4 regions of the Morganella morganii genome follow, and region 4 is predicted to be linked to each of the others. Evidence: predicted binding sites of a transcription regulator. Region 4 holds the regulator's gene; each other region holds the start of a gene.
What was found. The regulator Fur, encoded in region 4, represses iron uptake genes when iron is present. The targets are predictions, from matches to a motif close to ATAATAATGAGAACNACTATCAA.
Positions count from the first base shown of each region.

Region 1: the regulator Fur is predicted to act here: its motif matches at 1,439-1,461, upstream of sufA (Fe-S cluster assembly scaffold SufA).
Region 2: the regulator Fur is predicted to act here: its motif matches at 2,103-2,125, upstream of bfd (bacterioferritin-associated ferredoxin).
Region 3: the regulator Fur is predicted to act here: its motif matches at 1,990-2,012, upstream of JL661_RS03005 (TonB-dependent siderophore receptor).

Region 1 is NZ_CP069157.1:1,632,121-1,635,816, forward strand. Features, by position in the region: gene ydiJ (D-2-hydroxyglutarate dehydrogenase YdiJ) at 1-705, shown strand, start outside; gene JL661_RS07835 (hotdog fold thioesterase) at 740-1,165, shown strand; gene sufA (Fe-S cluster assembly scaffold SufA) at 1,504-1,884, shown strand; gene sufB (Fe-S cluster assembly protein SufB) at 1,900-3,384, shown strand; gene sufC (Fe-S cluster assembly ATPase SufC) at 3,436-3,696, shown strand, end outside.
Region 2 is NZ_CP069157.1:3,412,492-3,416,187, forward strand. Features, by position in the region: gene rplC (50S ribosomal protein L3) at 1-600, opposite strand, end outside; gene rpsJ (30S ribosomal protein S10) at 632-943, opposite strand; gene bfr (bacterioferritin) at 1,282-1,764, opposite strand; gene bfd (bacterioferritin-associated ferredoxin) at 1,881-2,072, opposite strand; gene tuf (elongation factor Tu) at 2,214-3,398, opposite strand; tRNA gene JL661_RS16375 (tRNA-Thr) at 3,509-3,584, opposite strand; tRNA gene JL661_RS16380 (tRNA-Gly) at 3,591-3,665, opposite strand.
Region 3 is NZ_CP069157.1:651,265-654,960, reverse strand. Features, by position in the region: gene rapZ (RNase adapter RapZ) at 1-739, shown strand, start outside; gene npr (PTS phosphocarrier protein NPr) at 743-1,015, shown strand; gene rnk (nucleoside diphosphate kinase regulator) at 1,209-1,619, shown strand; gene JL661_RS18525 (hypothetical protein) at 1,743-1,868, shown strand; gene JL661_RS03005 (TonB-dependent siderophore receptor) at 2,060-3,696, shown strand, end outside.
Region 4 is NZ_CP069157.1:2,712,582-2,716,277, reverse strand. Features, by position in the region: gene glnS (glutamine--tRNA ligase) at 1-935, shown strand, start outside; gene fur (ferric iron uptake transcriptional regulator) at 1,068-1,517, opposite strand; gene fldA (flavodoxin FldA) at 1,697-2,227, opposite strand; gene ybfE (LexA regulated protein) at 2,374-2,667, opposite strand; gene JL661_RS13095 (hypothetical protein) at 2,977-3,231, shown strand; gene ybfF (esterase) at 3,261-3,696, opposite strand, start outside.

The DNA.
Region 1 (3,696 bases), 1.1 Mb from region 4:
CGCTATCTCTTTATCGTTCAGGATCCGTTCACCAGCTATTTTGACGCAAAAGTGGTGGCCGATTTTGCCGCACTGACGGAAAAGCTTGGTTTTCAGCCGGTGCTGCTGCCGTTCAGCCCGAACGGAAAAGCGCAGCATATTAAAGGTTTTCTCGCCCGCTTTGCCCGTACGGCAAACAAAACGGCGGATTTCCTCAACCGGGTGGCACGGCTCGGCTGTCCGATGGCGGGTGTCGATCCGGCGCTGGTGCTCTGTTACCGCGATGAATACAAAACTGTTCTGCCACCGGAGAAACAGCAGTTTCGCGTGATGTTAGTCCATGAATTTCTGACAGAATATGCGGATTTATTACCGGTGAAAGATATCAGTGAGGATACTCCCCCCTGGTATCTGTTCAGCCATTGTACCGAGGCCACTGCACTGCCGGACAGTGTGAAAATCTGGCAGAATCTCTTCCGCCGTTTTGGTGCCTCACTGCAGTCTGTCAGTACCGGCTGCTGCGGTATGGCGGGGACCTACGGTCATGAGATGCCGAACCTGGCGCGCTCGAAAGGGATTTATCAGCTTTCCTGGGCGCAGCCGTACCAGTCACTGCCATCAGAGCGCTGTCTGACCACCGGATATTCCTGCCGCAGTCAGGTAAAACGGATGGAAGGCAAAGTGATGCTGCACCCGTTGCAGGCGCTGCTGACACTGGTATCCTGACAGCGGGATAAAACATGACGCGGAGAGCTTATTAATGATATGGAAACGACCTGCAACACCGGCAGAACTGAATCGCATCTCGGAAGGGAATATGCTCAGCCACCTGGGCATTGTCTTTACGGCAGTGGAGTCGGAGCAGTTAATCGCGACGATGCCGGTCGATGACCGGACCAAACAGCCGCACGGCCTGCTGCACGGCGGGGCATCGGTGGTACTGGCGGAAAGCCTCGGCTCTGTGGCCGGTTATCTGTGCAGTGAAGGGGATGAAACCGTGGTCGGTGTTGAGATTAACGCCAACCATGTGCGTGCGGTGCGCAGTGGTGTTGTTACCGGTTATTGCAAGGCGATACACCTCGGACGCAACCAGCAGGTCTGGTCTATTGAGATTTTTGATGAGCAGCAGCGGTTATGCTGTATTTCCCGTCTGACCACCGCGATTCTGCGCGGGTCAAAAAACTAACATCTGAGCAACATATCAGCCGGTATTAGGTGAATTCCGCCCGGAATTTCCGTGTACCGGCACTTCTCTTCAAAAGTCGTATTTATAATGATCCTTTTGTGCCATTGATACTGTACTGGCTGGTACGGTAATAAGTATTTATCATTGATAAATAATCTCTTTTATAAACAAAAGATTAATTCATTTTCCGCTCAAAAATGATAACGCCCGCCCGGCATGTTTGTCTATTATTTAAGCAGCAATCGGAATATCCTTTCAAAGCAAGTGGTTGAAGTGAGAAATATTATCATTAACATGATGTTTACGGAGAGCTCCCGTCGAATTTTATGAGGTCAATAATGACAACGCACAGCACCAACCCGGTGGAAACTTTTTCACTGAATGATAATGACTGGACAGGTATCACACTGACAGCGGCCGCTGCAAAGCAGATTGTGACACTGATGAAAAACACCCCGGACAGTATCGGGCTTTGCCTGAGTGTCAAACAATCCGGTTGTGCCGGGTTTGGTTATGTTTTTGAAATGATTAATCAGGCGGATGCAGAGGATATGTTGTTTGAGCGCGACGGCGCCCGGCTGTATGTCCCGCGCAAAGCCATGCCGTTTATTGACGGCACGGAAGTGGATTTTGTCCGTGAAGGGCTGAATCAGATATTTAAATTTAATAATCCGAAAGCTCAGCATGCCTGCGGGTGTGGTGAAAGCTTCGGGGTTTAAGAGCGAAGCCATATTATGTCTCAGAGCAATGCAGAGATTGGTGAAGACGTCCAGACCTGGCTGAATGACGGACGCTATAAAGAGGGCTTCTTCACTAACGTCGCCACGGATGAACTGGCGAAAGGGATCAACGAAAATGTGATCCGCGCCATTTCCGCCAAACGAAATGAACCGGAGTGGATGCTCAATTTCCGGCTGGAGGCTTTTCAGCACTGGCTGGGGATGGAAGAGCCGCACTGGCTGAAGGCGAAGTATCCGCAGCTGGATTATCAGGATTACAGCTATTACTCCGCGCCGTCATGCGGCTCGTGTGATGATACCTGCGGCTCACAGCCGGGGGCAGTGCAAAGCCCGGCGGGCAGTTTCCTGACCAGTGAAGTGGAAGAAGCCTTTGAAAAACTCGGCGTGCCGGTTCGCGAAGGGCAGGCGGTGGCGGTGGATGCGATTTTTGACTCCGTATCTGTCTCAACCACTTACCGTGATGAGCTGAAAAAACACGGTGTGATTTTCTGCTCGTTCGGGGAAGCGATTCACGACTATCCGGAACTGGTGCAGAAATACCTCGGTACCGTGGTATCCAATCACGATAACTTTTTCGCCGCACTTAACTCGGCGGTTGCCTCTGACGGCACCTTTGTTTATGTCCCGAAAGGGGTGCGCTGCCCGATGGAATTATCCACCTATTTCCGCATTAATGCAGCCAAAACAGGCCAGTTTGAACGCACCATTCTGATTGCGGATGAAGGCAGTTATGTCAGCTATATCGAAGGCTGCTCCGCACCGGTGCGTGACACTTATCAGCTGCATGCGGCGGTTGTGGAAGTGATCATCCATAAAGATGCGGAAGTGAAGTATTCCACTGTTCAGAACTGGTTCTCCGGCGGTGACAGTGAAGGCGGCATCCTCAACTTTGTCACCAAGCGGGCACTGTGTGAGGGTGAAAATTCCAAAATATCATGGACACAGTCTGAAACCGGCTCTGCTATCACCTGGAAATACCCGAGTGTGATCCTCAAAGGGGATAACTCTGTCGGTGAATTCTTCTCTGTTGCCCTGACCAACGGCACACAGCAGGCGGATACCGGTACCAAGATGATCCACATCGGCCGCAATACCAAATCCACAATTATCTCGAAAGGGATTTCCGCCGGGAGAAGCCAGAACAGCTACCGGGGACTGGTGAAGGTGCTGCCGGGGGCGGAAAACGCCCGTAACTTTACTCAGTGTGACTCAATGCTTATCGGCACAGAGTGCGGCGCACACACTTTCCCGTATGTGGAAGTGATGAATAACAGTGCGCAACTGGAGCATGAGGCTACCACCTCGCGTATCGGTGAAGACCAGCTGTTTTACTGCTTACAGCGCGGTATCAGCGAAGATGACGCCATCTCAATGATTGTAAACGGTTTTTGTAAAGATGTGTTCTCTGAGCTGCCGCTGGAATTTGCCGTGGAAGCACAGAAACTGCTGGCGATAAGCCTGGAACACAGTGTCGGTTAATCCATCAGAATCAGCGCCTGCGGGATAACCGGCGGGACGGAGTAGTACATTATGTTAAGTGTAAAAGATTTGCATGTCAGCGTGGAAGGTAACGAAATCCTCAAAGGGTTATCACTGGACGTGAAACCGGGGGAAATCCACGCCATTATGGGGCCGAATGGTTCTGGTAAAAGTACCCTGTCTGCCACACTGGCCGGCCGGGAAGAGTATGAAATTGACAGCGGGTCGGTCACTTTTAAAGGTAAAGACCTGCTGGAGCTGGCACCGGAAGATCGTGCCGGTGAAGGCATTTTCCTCGCCTTTCAGTACCCG
Region 2 (3,696 bases), 700 kb from region 4:
GTTGCTACCGGTTGCACCCGGGACAGCACCTTTTACCAGCAGCAGGTTACGCTCAGCGTCAACGCGAACGACATCCAGGCTCTGAACGGTTACACGTTCGTTACCCAGCTGACCTGCCATTTTCTTGCCTTTAAATACCTTACCCGGAGTCTGGTTCTGACCGATAGAACCCGGAACACGGTGAGACAAGGAGTTACCATGAGTAGCATCCTGAGTACGGAAATTCCAGCGCTTTACAGTACCGGCGAAGCCCTTACCTTTAGATGTACCAGTAACGTCAACTTTCTTAACGTCAGCGAAAATTTCAACGCTGATGTTCTGGCCAACAGTAAACTCTTCACCTTCTGACAGGCGGAATTCACGTAACAGGCGACCAGCTTCAACACCAGCTTTTGCGAAATGTCCTGCTTCAGGTTTGTTCACGCGGTTAGCTTTTTTGCTGCCGGTGGTAACCTGAATAGCACGATAACCGTCAGTTTCGTCAGATTTAACCTGAGTAACGCGGTTATTTTCGATTTCGATAACAGTAACAGGGATTGACACACCTTCTTCAGTGAAGATGCGGGTCATACCCACTTTTTTACCGACTAAACCAATCATTGTTTCAACCTCTCAATCAATTGATACCTGATTAACCCAGGCTGATCTGCACGTCAACGCCGGCAGCCAGATCCAGACGCATCAGAGCATCAACGGTTTTTTCAGTTGGCTCAACGATGTCAACCAGACGTTTGTGAGTGCGAATTTCGTACTGATCGCGCGCATCTTTGTTGACGTGCGGAGAGATCAGAACGGTAAAACGCTCTTTACGGGTCGGCAGCGGGATAGGACCACGAACTTGCGCACCAGTGCGCTTAGCAGTCTCTACGATTTCCGCAGTTGATTGATCGATCAGACGATGATCAAAAGCTTTAAGGCGGATACGGATTCTTTGGTTCTGCATGAGACCAGAGCTCCAACTATTTTATAAACGTAAAAAATTACTCCTCGCACCCATTTCGATTGACGGGGGAGTGTAATCGTTCTCGATGTAATCCCCATATCGGGGATATTTTCATGAACAGCTAAAAAACATACTGTCCAATGCTGGTATCAACCAGGCTTGCACAATTGGCAAGCCCGCGCATTATACGTGAATGAGCCCTGAAAGCAAGCCGCAAACCGGGATTTGTGCAAATTATCTCCGGCGCCATGACAAAAAATCAAAAAAGAAAAACCGCCGCGGGTTTCCCTGCCGGCGGTTCTGCACATTGCTTACTTTAGTGATTATTTCTCTGTTTTTTATTCTGTGTCTGCGTCCGCCATCTGTGCCTGCTGATAGTTCTGCAGACCCACACGGGCTATCAGATCCAGCTGGGTTTCCAGCCAGTCGATATGAGACTCCTCTTCCGCCAGTATTTTTATCATCAAATCACGGCTGACATAATCATGTTTGGAATCGGCATAGGCAATGGCTTCACGTAAATCTTTGGCGCCATCCAGTTCCAGCTGAAGGTCAGACTTCAGCATTTCCTCAACATCTTCGCCGATATGAAGTTTACCGAGATCCTGAAGGTTCGGGATCCCTTCCAGAAATAAGATACGCTCAATGTATTCATCAGCGTGTTTCATCTCATCAATGGATTCTTCATACTCTTTGTTGTTGAGTTTAATCAGACCCCAGTTTTTGAACATGCGGGCATGCAGAAAATACTGGTTAATAGCAACCAGTTCATTTCCCAGCAATTTGTTCAGATGCGAGATCATTTTTTTATCGCCTTTCATGTACCCTCCTTTGTTTCCTGTCTGTTCAGTATAGACACAGGAAATAATTCACGGAGTGATTACGGTGACAAAATAGCGATACAGTTCAAAATTCCGGCGGGTTTCAGAGAGAAGATTCAGGCGACGCGGTCAACCGGGACAGACATATGCTCTTCTGCAATAACGGCTTTGGCGTGGCGGATACATTTGCCGCATTCAGTGCCGACAGGGATAATTTTACGCAGTTCACCGATGGAATGAACCTTATTCTGGCGCACGGCATTCCGGATGGCTTTATCGCTGATGGCATTACATAAACATACGTACATATCATTCCTCCTGACTGCGGTAAAGAGTAAATGATAATCAGTATTATTACAATTGCTATTGTGTAAATTTTGTCAGCAGTTGCCGGAAAGCAGGCATAAAAAAAGAGAGCCGCAGCTCTCTTTTTAATAATCAGCGGGGAATTAACCCATCACTTTCGCTACAACACCCGCGCCAACGGTACGGCCGCCTTCACGGATTGCGAAACGCAGACCATCGTCCATTGCGATTGGGTGGATCAGGGTGACGATCATTTTGATGTTGTCGCCCGGCATTACCATTTCAACGCCTTCCGGCAGTTCGATAGTACCTGTTACGTCTGTGGTACGGAAGTAGAACTGTGGACGGTAGCCTTTGAAGAATGGAGTATGACGACCACCTTCATCTTTGCTCAGAATATAAACTTCTGATTCAAATTTGGTGTGTGGTTTGATTGAACCTGGTTTAGCCAGAACCTGACCACGTTCGATTTCTTCACGCTTGGTACCACGCAGCAGAACACCGACGTTCTCACCTGCACGGCCTTCGTCCAGCAGTTTGCGGAACATTTCAACACCGGTACAGGTGGTTTTCGCAGTATCTTTGATACCCACGATTTCAACTTCCTCACCAACCTTGATGATACCGCGCTCAACACGACCGGTAACAACGGTACCACGGCCGGAGATTGAGAATACGTCTTCGATTGGCAGCAGGAACGGCTTGTCAATTGCACGCTCTGGCTCCGGGATGTAAGAATCCAGGAAACCTGCCAGTTCAACGATCTTAGCTTCCCACTCTGGCTCGCCTTCCAGTGCTTTCAGCGCTGAACCGCGAACGATTGGCGTGTCGTCGCCAGGGAAATCGTACTGAGACAGAAGTTCACGAACTTCCATTTCAACCAGTTCCAGCAGCTCTTCATCATCAACCATGTCACATTTGTTCAGGAATACGATGATGTAAGGAACGCCAACCTGACGACCTAACAGGATGTGCTCACGGGTCTGTGGCATAGGGCCATCAGTTGCAGCAACAACCAGGATAGCGCCGTCCATCTGTGCAGCACCGGTGATCATGTTTTTAACGTAGTCGGCGTGCCCCGGGCAGTCAACGTGCGCGTAGTGGCGAGTCGGAGTATCGTACTCTACGTGAGAAGTAGAGATGGTGATACCACGTGCTTTTTCTTCAGGCGCGTTATCGATCTGGTCGAATGCACGAGCGTTACCGCCGTAGGTTTTTGCCAGAACGGTGGTGATTGCAGCAGTCAGGGTAGTTTTACCGTGGTCAACGTGGCCGATAGTACCAACGTTAACGTGCGGTTTCGTACGTTCAAACTTTTCTTTAGACATTAGTTGTCCCTCTAAGACACGGAATCGGTGGTTTCACCACATCAACCAAGCAGTATTGCTTGTCTGGATATTTACAGGGAAAAAAATCAAGGAATGGAGAACAACGGAAGTGGTGCTGATAGGCAGATTCGAACTGCCGACCTCACCCTTACCAAGGGTGCGCTCTACCAACTGAGCTATATCAGCACATCTTGGAGCGGGCAGCGGGAATCGAACCCGCATCATCAGCTTGGAAGGCTGAGGTAATAGCCATTATACGATGCCCGCGTGAACTCGGCTACCTGACTTTAATCTGCTG
Region 3 (3,696 bases), 1.8 Mb from region 4:
GGAGCTTGCCGCTACCCTGGCAACACGCGATACCTCTGCCGCAGTAAGTATTGACGTCCGCAATATGCCGGAGTCTCCGGAGGTGTTTGAGGAAGCCCTGACCAGATTACCGGACAGTTTCTCACCCCAGCTGCTGTTCCTGGATGCGGATCGCAATACGCTGATCCGCCGTTACAGTGATACCCGCCGTCTGCATCCCCTTTCCAGTAAAAATCTCTCGCTGGAAAGCGCTATTGATGAGGAAAGCGATCTGCTGGAGCCGCTGCGCTCCCGTGCGGATCTGATTATCGATACCTCTGAAATGTCAGTGCATGAACTGGCAGAAATGCTGAGAACCCGTCTGCTCGGCAAACGCGAACGCGAGCTGACCATGGTATTCGAATCGTTCGGGTTTAAACACGGCATTCCGATTGATGCGGATTATGTGTTTGATGTCCGCTTCCTGCCGAACCCGCACTGGGATCCGAAACTGCGTCCGATGACCGGTCTGGATAAACCGGTGGCGGCGTTCCTCGACCGCCATACGGAAGTACATAACTTTATTTACCAGACCCGCAGTTATCTGGAACTGTGGCTGCCGATGCTGGAAACCAACAACCGCAGCTACCTGACCGTCGCTATCGGCTGTACCGGCGGGAAACACCGTTCTGTCTATGTGGCGGAGCAACTGGCGGATTACTTCCGCTCACGCGGGAAAAACGTGCAGTCGCGCCACCGGACACTGGAAAAGCGGAAATAATCCATGACTATCCGTTGTCAGGTTGAAATCAAAAACCGGCTGGGGCTGCATGCCCGGCCGGCCATGAAACTGTTTGAACTGATCCAGACCTTCCGGTCAACGGTGGTATTCCGTAATAAGCAAAATGAAGAAGCCCGGGCAGACAGTGTGCTCGCCATGCTGATGCTGGATTCCGAACAGGGCAGTTTTATTGAAGTGGAAGCAACAGGACCTGATGAAAATTCTGCCATTGAGGCAATTATTTCCCTTTTTGATTCAGGTTTTGATGAAGATTAGTTATACTAACCGAAATATTTTACTTAAAGAAAACTGATACGCTGTTTCGTTCACGCAGCCCGGCGGTTCGTGATCCTGATCTCTTTCCTTTCGGGGGAGAACAGCCTACTATCAGATTAATTATCAAATGAGCACCCCCCTCCTTCTGGTGTGGGGGGTGTTCTTTTGTATTGGAAATGATTTGGAGTGTGGTATGAAAAAGCCCAATATAATTATTAATGAACTGGACGCGGAGCGTCTGGATATGCTGCTGGAACAGCCGGCTTATGCTGACAGTCCGGTTGCCGAAGCCCTGAATGAAGAGTTGGATCGCGCGGAAATCCTGCCGCCGGCAGAAATGCCAGCCACGGTCGTGACGATGAACAGCCGCATCCGCTTTGAAGATTTATCGAGCGGGAAAGAGAGTATCCGTACCCTGGTGTACCCGGCTTCACTGAAAGACAGTGCTGAACAGCTGTCTGTGATGGCACCACTGGGAGCTGCGTTACTCGGGCTTTCTGTCGGTGATGAGATCTCATGGGAACTGCCGAACGGTGAAGCAACGCGCGTAAAAGTATCAGAAATTATCTATCAGCCTGAAGCTGCCGGTGAGTTACACCGTTAATCCGCTTTAAGCCGGTTCTGCGTCCGTTTCAGGCAATCTGCGGGCGCAGCTTCCTCAGGGGTTCCTTTCTTCACACCTTTATTGCATGATGTTTCTCTCTTTATTTCCTGAAGGAAACTGATCATGGCTGCCTATTCTTTGACATCTTTGTTTGGTATGAGCGGAGCTCCGGGCGGATTTCCGGTCATTCTGGGTTTTGAACAGCAGCTGTTATTACTGTGGCGGGGCTTTATGCTGCTGGCAGTCTGAATATCATCCGTACAACACAATTCAATAACGCAAGTTAATCATGCCGCAGCGGCTTCTTCCGCTGCGGCATTTTTATTTCCGCCTCGCCCTTCACGGATGATTATCACAAAAATTATTGCGCATAGTAATCATTATCAATATCATTCCGTTTTTATTTTGGCTGTTTATTCTTCTGATATTGAGACTCACACATGAAATCTGCTGCGCATTTACGCAGACCGCATTGCTGTTCTCGGTTTGTGCTGACATTCCCCTTTATCTTTATTCCTGTTTTTCATGCGGTTGCCGCCGATGATACTCTGGTTGTCACTGCCGCCCCGCAAGACCGCGAAGGGAGTTACAGCGGGGATAATGTCTATTCCACTCTGAAAACACTGACCCCGCGTAATGAAACGCCGCAATCCATCAGTATTGTCACGCCGCAGTTGATCCGTGACTTTAATGTCACTTCAGTGGATGACGCAGTGAAGTTTGTCAGCGGTGTAACTCAGGGCAACACGCTGGGCGGCATTGAGGACGGGTTTGTCAAACGCGGCTTCGGCTCCAATACGGACGGCTCTGTGTTTATCGACGGGGTACGCAGCAACCAGGGGCTGGCGATGGATGCCACTACTGAACGTGTTGATGTTCTGAAAGGCTCTTCTTCCCTGCTTTACGGTATTCTGAATCCGGGCGGCGTGATAAACCTGATCTCCAAAAAACCACAGTATCAGTGGCAGGGACGCATCAGCGGACGGACAAACAGCAACGGCGGCGGTACCGGTACGATTGATGTGACCGGCCCTCTCGGCAATGGCGTGGCAGTCCGGCTGATAGCAGAACGCCGCCATGAAGATTACTGGCGCAATTTCGGGGAAGATCAGCACACGTTGCTGGCGCCTTCCCTGAGCTGGCTCGGTGACAGCGCCTCGTTCAATGTGGCTTATACCGAAAATAAATTCGATGTGCCTTACGATCGCGGAACCGCTTTTATCGGCGGCAGCCCGATCCGTATTCCTTATAATGAACGGATAGATGACAACGCTAATCACGCATACGGGAAAAATAAACGTCTGACCGCAGAATACCGGCAGGAATTTGACGGCATCTGGGAAACCGGAATTAAGTATGCGTGGATGCAGCGCCGCTACGACAGTAATGAGGTCCGCGCGACGGCTATCAACCCGGAGACCGGAATTGTTACCCGCCGTGCTGATGCCAACCGTGGCTTTAATCATCAAACCACCTATATCGGCTGGGATATCAGCGGTACACCGGAACTCGCCGGTATGCGGCATGACATCACGCTCGGGGCTGATTACGAAAAGAACGAAACCTACAAAGCCTGGTCCTTCCGCGGCAAGCCGTCAAAACAATTCAATATGTACCATCCGGTATACGGCGAATCACCGGTCACCACAGATAAAACCGCCGATGACGCAAAAAGCAACCTGCGCGCCACGGTGTACAGCAGTTCACTCTATGCCAAAGACAGTATCCATCTGAATGACCAGTGGATTGTCGTGCTCGGAGGCCGTCTGCAGCGCTATACGCAAAATGGCAGCAGCGGATGGATAAACCATCAGACAACACTCAATGACAGCGGTTCTGAATTTGTTCCGCAGGCCGGGGTCGTCTACAAACTCACACCGGAACTGGCACTTTACAGCAGTTACAGCCAATCCTTCACCCCTTCCGCACAGGTGGATGATGACGGCAATGTGGCCTCCACTGAAAAAGGTCAGACATACGAACTGGGTGCAAAATGGCAGACAACACCAACGATGCTGACGACCTTTGCCCTTTACCGTATTGATGAAAAAGACATGTCCATCTTTATGAACGGCCT
Region 4 (3,696 bases):
TGGATAACATCACTATTGACTGCCATCCGCGTCAGTATGAGTTCTCCCGCCTGAATCTTGAATACACTGTGATGTCCAAGCGGAAACTGAATCAGCTGGTAACAGAGAAATTTGTTGAAGGCTGGGATGACCCGCGCATGCTGACCATTTCCGGTCTGCGCCGCCGTGGTTATACCGCTGCCTCTATCCGCGAGTTCTGCCGCCGTATCGGTGTCACCAAACAGGACAACAACGTCGAAATGGCGGCACTGGAATCCTGTATCCGTGATGACCTGAACGAAAGCGCACCACGCGCCATGGCTGTTATTGATCCGGTGAAAGTCGTGATTGAAAACATGCCGGAAGGTGATGTGATGGTCACCATGCCGAATCATCCGAACAAACCGGAGATGGGCAGCCGCGAAGTGCCGTTCAGCCGTGAAATCTGGATTGATCGCGCAGACTTCCGTGAAGAAGCGAACAAACAGTACAAGCGTCTGGTGCTGAATAAAGAAGTGCGCCTGCGTAATGCGTTTGTGATTAAAGCAGAGCGTGCGGAAAAAGACAGCGAAGGCAATATCACCACTATCTACTGCACCTATGATCCGGAAACCCTGAATAAAGATCCGGCTGACGGACGTAAAGTGAAGGGCGTTATCCACTGGGTCAGCGTGAAGCACGCGGTACCGGCGGAAATCCGTCTGTATGACCGTCTGTTCAGTGTACCGAACCCGGGCGCAGAAGATGATTTCCTGTCGACGCTTAACCCGGATTCTCTGGTGATCCGTCAGGGTTTTGTGGAGCCGTCACTGGTTGCCGCTGACAGCAGCAAGCCGTATCAGTTTGAGCGTGAGGGGTATTTCTGTGCTGATGCCAAATTATCCTCAGCGGATAAATTAGTCTTTAACCGGACTGTCGGCCTGCGTGATACCTGGGCGAAAATTGAGAGTAAATAACAGATAACACAGTGTTATTAATATAAAAAAGCCGTTCGCAGGAACGGCTTTTTTTGTGTGCATGTGTTCTGAAAAACGGCAACAAAAAAGGCGCGATACGCGCCTTTCATACAAAATGGTTAACGGCGAGAATTATTTTTTCTCGTCGTGGATACCTTCATCAGAACGGCAGTCACCATCCGCACAGTGGCCGTACAGGTACAGGCTGTGGTTGGTGAGTTTAATACCGTGGCGTTCCGCGATATTTTTCTGACGTGATTCAATGGATTCATCACTGAACTCAATCACTTTACCGCAATCCAGGCAGATCAGGTGATCGTGGTGGTGTTGCTGGGTCAGTTCGAAAACGGATTTGCCGCCCTCAAAGTTATGACGGGTGACAATACCGGCGTCATCAAACTGGTTCAGAACGCGGTAGACAGTTGCGAGTCCAATCTCTTCACCGATATCGATCAGTTTTTTGTAGAGATCTTCCGCACTGACGTGATGGCACTCCGGATCCTGCAACACTTCCAGAATCTTCAGGCGGGGAAGTGTGACTTTCAGTCCTGCATTTTTCAATGCTTTATTGTTATCGGTCATGCGGATTTAGTCCTATATTGTCGCTGGTGAGCGCACATTCGGGAAAACGCTCAACGGCTGAACACAATGTCCGGCTATCAAAAGGTGTCAGGTGCGATTCGCCTGACCGATGCCGGACCGGATAAATAATATCATTACATAAATAAGCAGAATTATCATTCGCAATTTAAGGGAAAACCTTAAATTGCCAGAATCTCGTCAAGACTCATTTCTTCGCGGATCTGCTCAACCCATTTTGCCACGCGTTCGTTAGTCAGCTCCGGCTGGCGATCTTCATCAATAGCCAGGCCGATAAAGTGACTGTCGTCCGCCAGGCCTTTTGACTCTTCAAAGTGGTAGCCTTCTGTCGGCCAGTGGCCCACAATGGTCGCGCCGCGCGGTTCAATGATGTCACGGATGGTGCCCATGGCGTCACAGAAATACTCTGCGTAATCCTCCTGGTCACCACAACCGAAGATAGCCACAATTTTACCGTTAAAATCAATTTCTTCCAGTGTCGGGAAAAAATCATCCCAGTCACACTGTGCTTCGCCGTAATACCAGGTCGGGATACCCAGCAGTAAGAAATCAAACCCTTCGATGTCCTCTTTGCTGCACTTGGCAACATCCCGGACTTCAGCAACATCATCGCCGAGTAATTTCTGAATCATTTTAGCGATATTTTCTGTGTTACCGGTGTCACTACCAAAAAATATACCTGCGATTGCCATAAATAAGCCTCTCAACCGAAAATCTCTGTGCCTGCAAAAGGACGCCGCAGCGACAACAAGCAGAAATTATAACTATTTCATCTTCATAAATACCATTCTGACGAAAACAGTATTTGAAGTCTGTCAAATTTGTGTGGTGTGTCGTCTCACAATTTGGTGCATAAATCAGAACGCTGAAGGTAATCAAGCAGAATTTGCTCGATAAGTTCGCCCCGGTTCACGTTTTCTTCGTATGCCAGCTGGTTCAGGGCATCGACAATATCCGCATTCAGTTTGAGCTCAACGCGGCGTAATCCGTTAACTTTGTCACGCCGCAGCTGATTGCGTTTGTTAATCCGCAACTGCTCATCACGGGAGAGCGGGTTTGTTTTCGGTCGTCCGGGCCGGCGTTCGTCAGCGAACAAATCCAGCGTGGTACGATCCGTTTGTTCTTTGGCCATAATTTTACTACGAAAAGGCGGATTACAATGATAAACGCGCAATGATACACCGCCATCCCGCTTACCGCCACCGCTTCGCGGCCTGTTACCGCGGATTTCGTGCAGATTGATTAACATCGCACCGTCTGCCCGCCTGTGCGGCAGCCCTGCAGGACGGGTGATGGGTTTCGTCAATGAATTAAATATTGCAATTATCGTTATGAATATATTAGAAAAAAAAGAGTATTCAGCTCAGGATAACGGAGTGTTTTTGCGGGCAGGCATTACGTAGTATGTATTTTCAGCAAGGGAATAACAGAGGACGCGCACATGGATCGTATCTCAGAATCTGCGGAATTATCGCGGATGTCGCACAAAAAGTATCACTACGGCTGCAAAGTAAAGCAGATGCTGACGGTGTTTATCCGTCCGCTTCAGTATTTGTGTCTGATTTTATCCGGCTGCTGCCTGCTGGATATCTGTTTTGATCTGCCGGGGCAGGATGTCAGACATCAGGTGCGTTCTGTTGTGGCCTGGTGGCAGGAGAGTGACGATGACAGTCTGATACTGAGTTTCCGTCAGTGAATGATGCCGCCGTGACGGCGGCACTACTGTCAGGCTTTATCCAGGAAACGGCTGATGGCGCGCAGAACCGCGTCCGGTTTTTCAGCGTGTACCCAGTGGCCGCATCCGGCAATCACATGGGCGGTTGCCTGCGGGAACTGCGCCATAATGGCGTCGCGGTATTCCGGTTTCACATACGATGAATTACCGCCCGGGATAAGCAGCAGCGGAACCTGTTGCGGCGGCAGGGTTTCCCAGCCGATGATGGATTCATACTGTGCTTTGATAACCGGCAGATTGAATTTCCATTCTCCCTGCTTAAAGGATTTCAGCAGGAACGGAATAACGCCATCCTCACGGATGCGGCGCGCCATAATTGCGGTGGCCTCAGTGCGTGTGGTGACACCGGCGGCAGTAACATCTTCCAGTGCCGCGATAATCTCATCATGACGACGTACACCGTAAGCGACGGGAGCCATATCAATA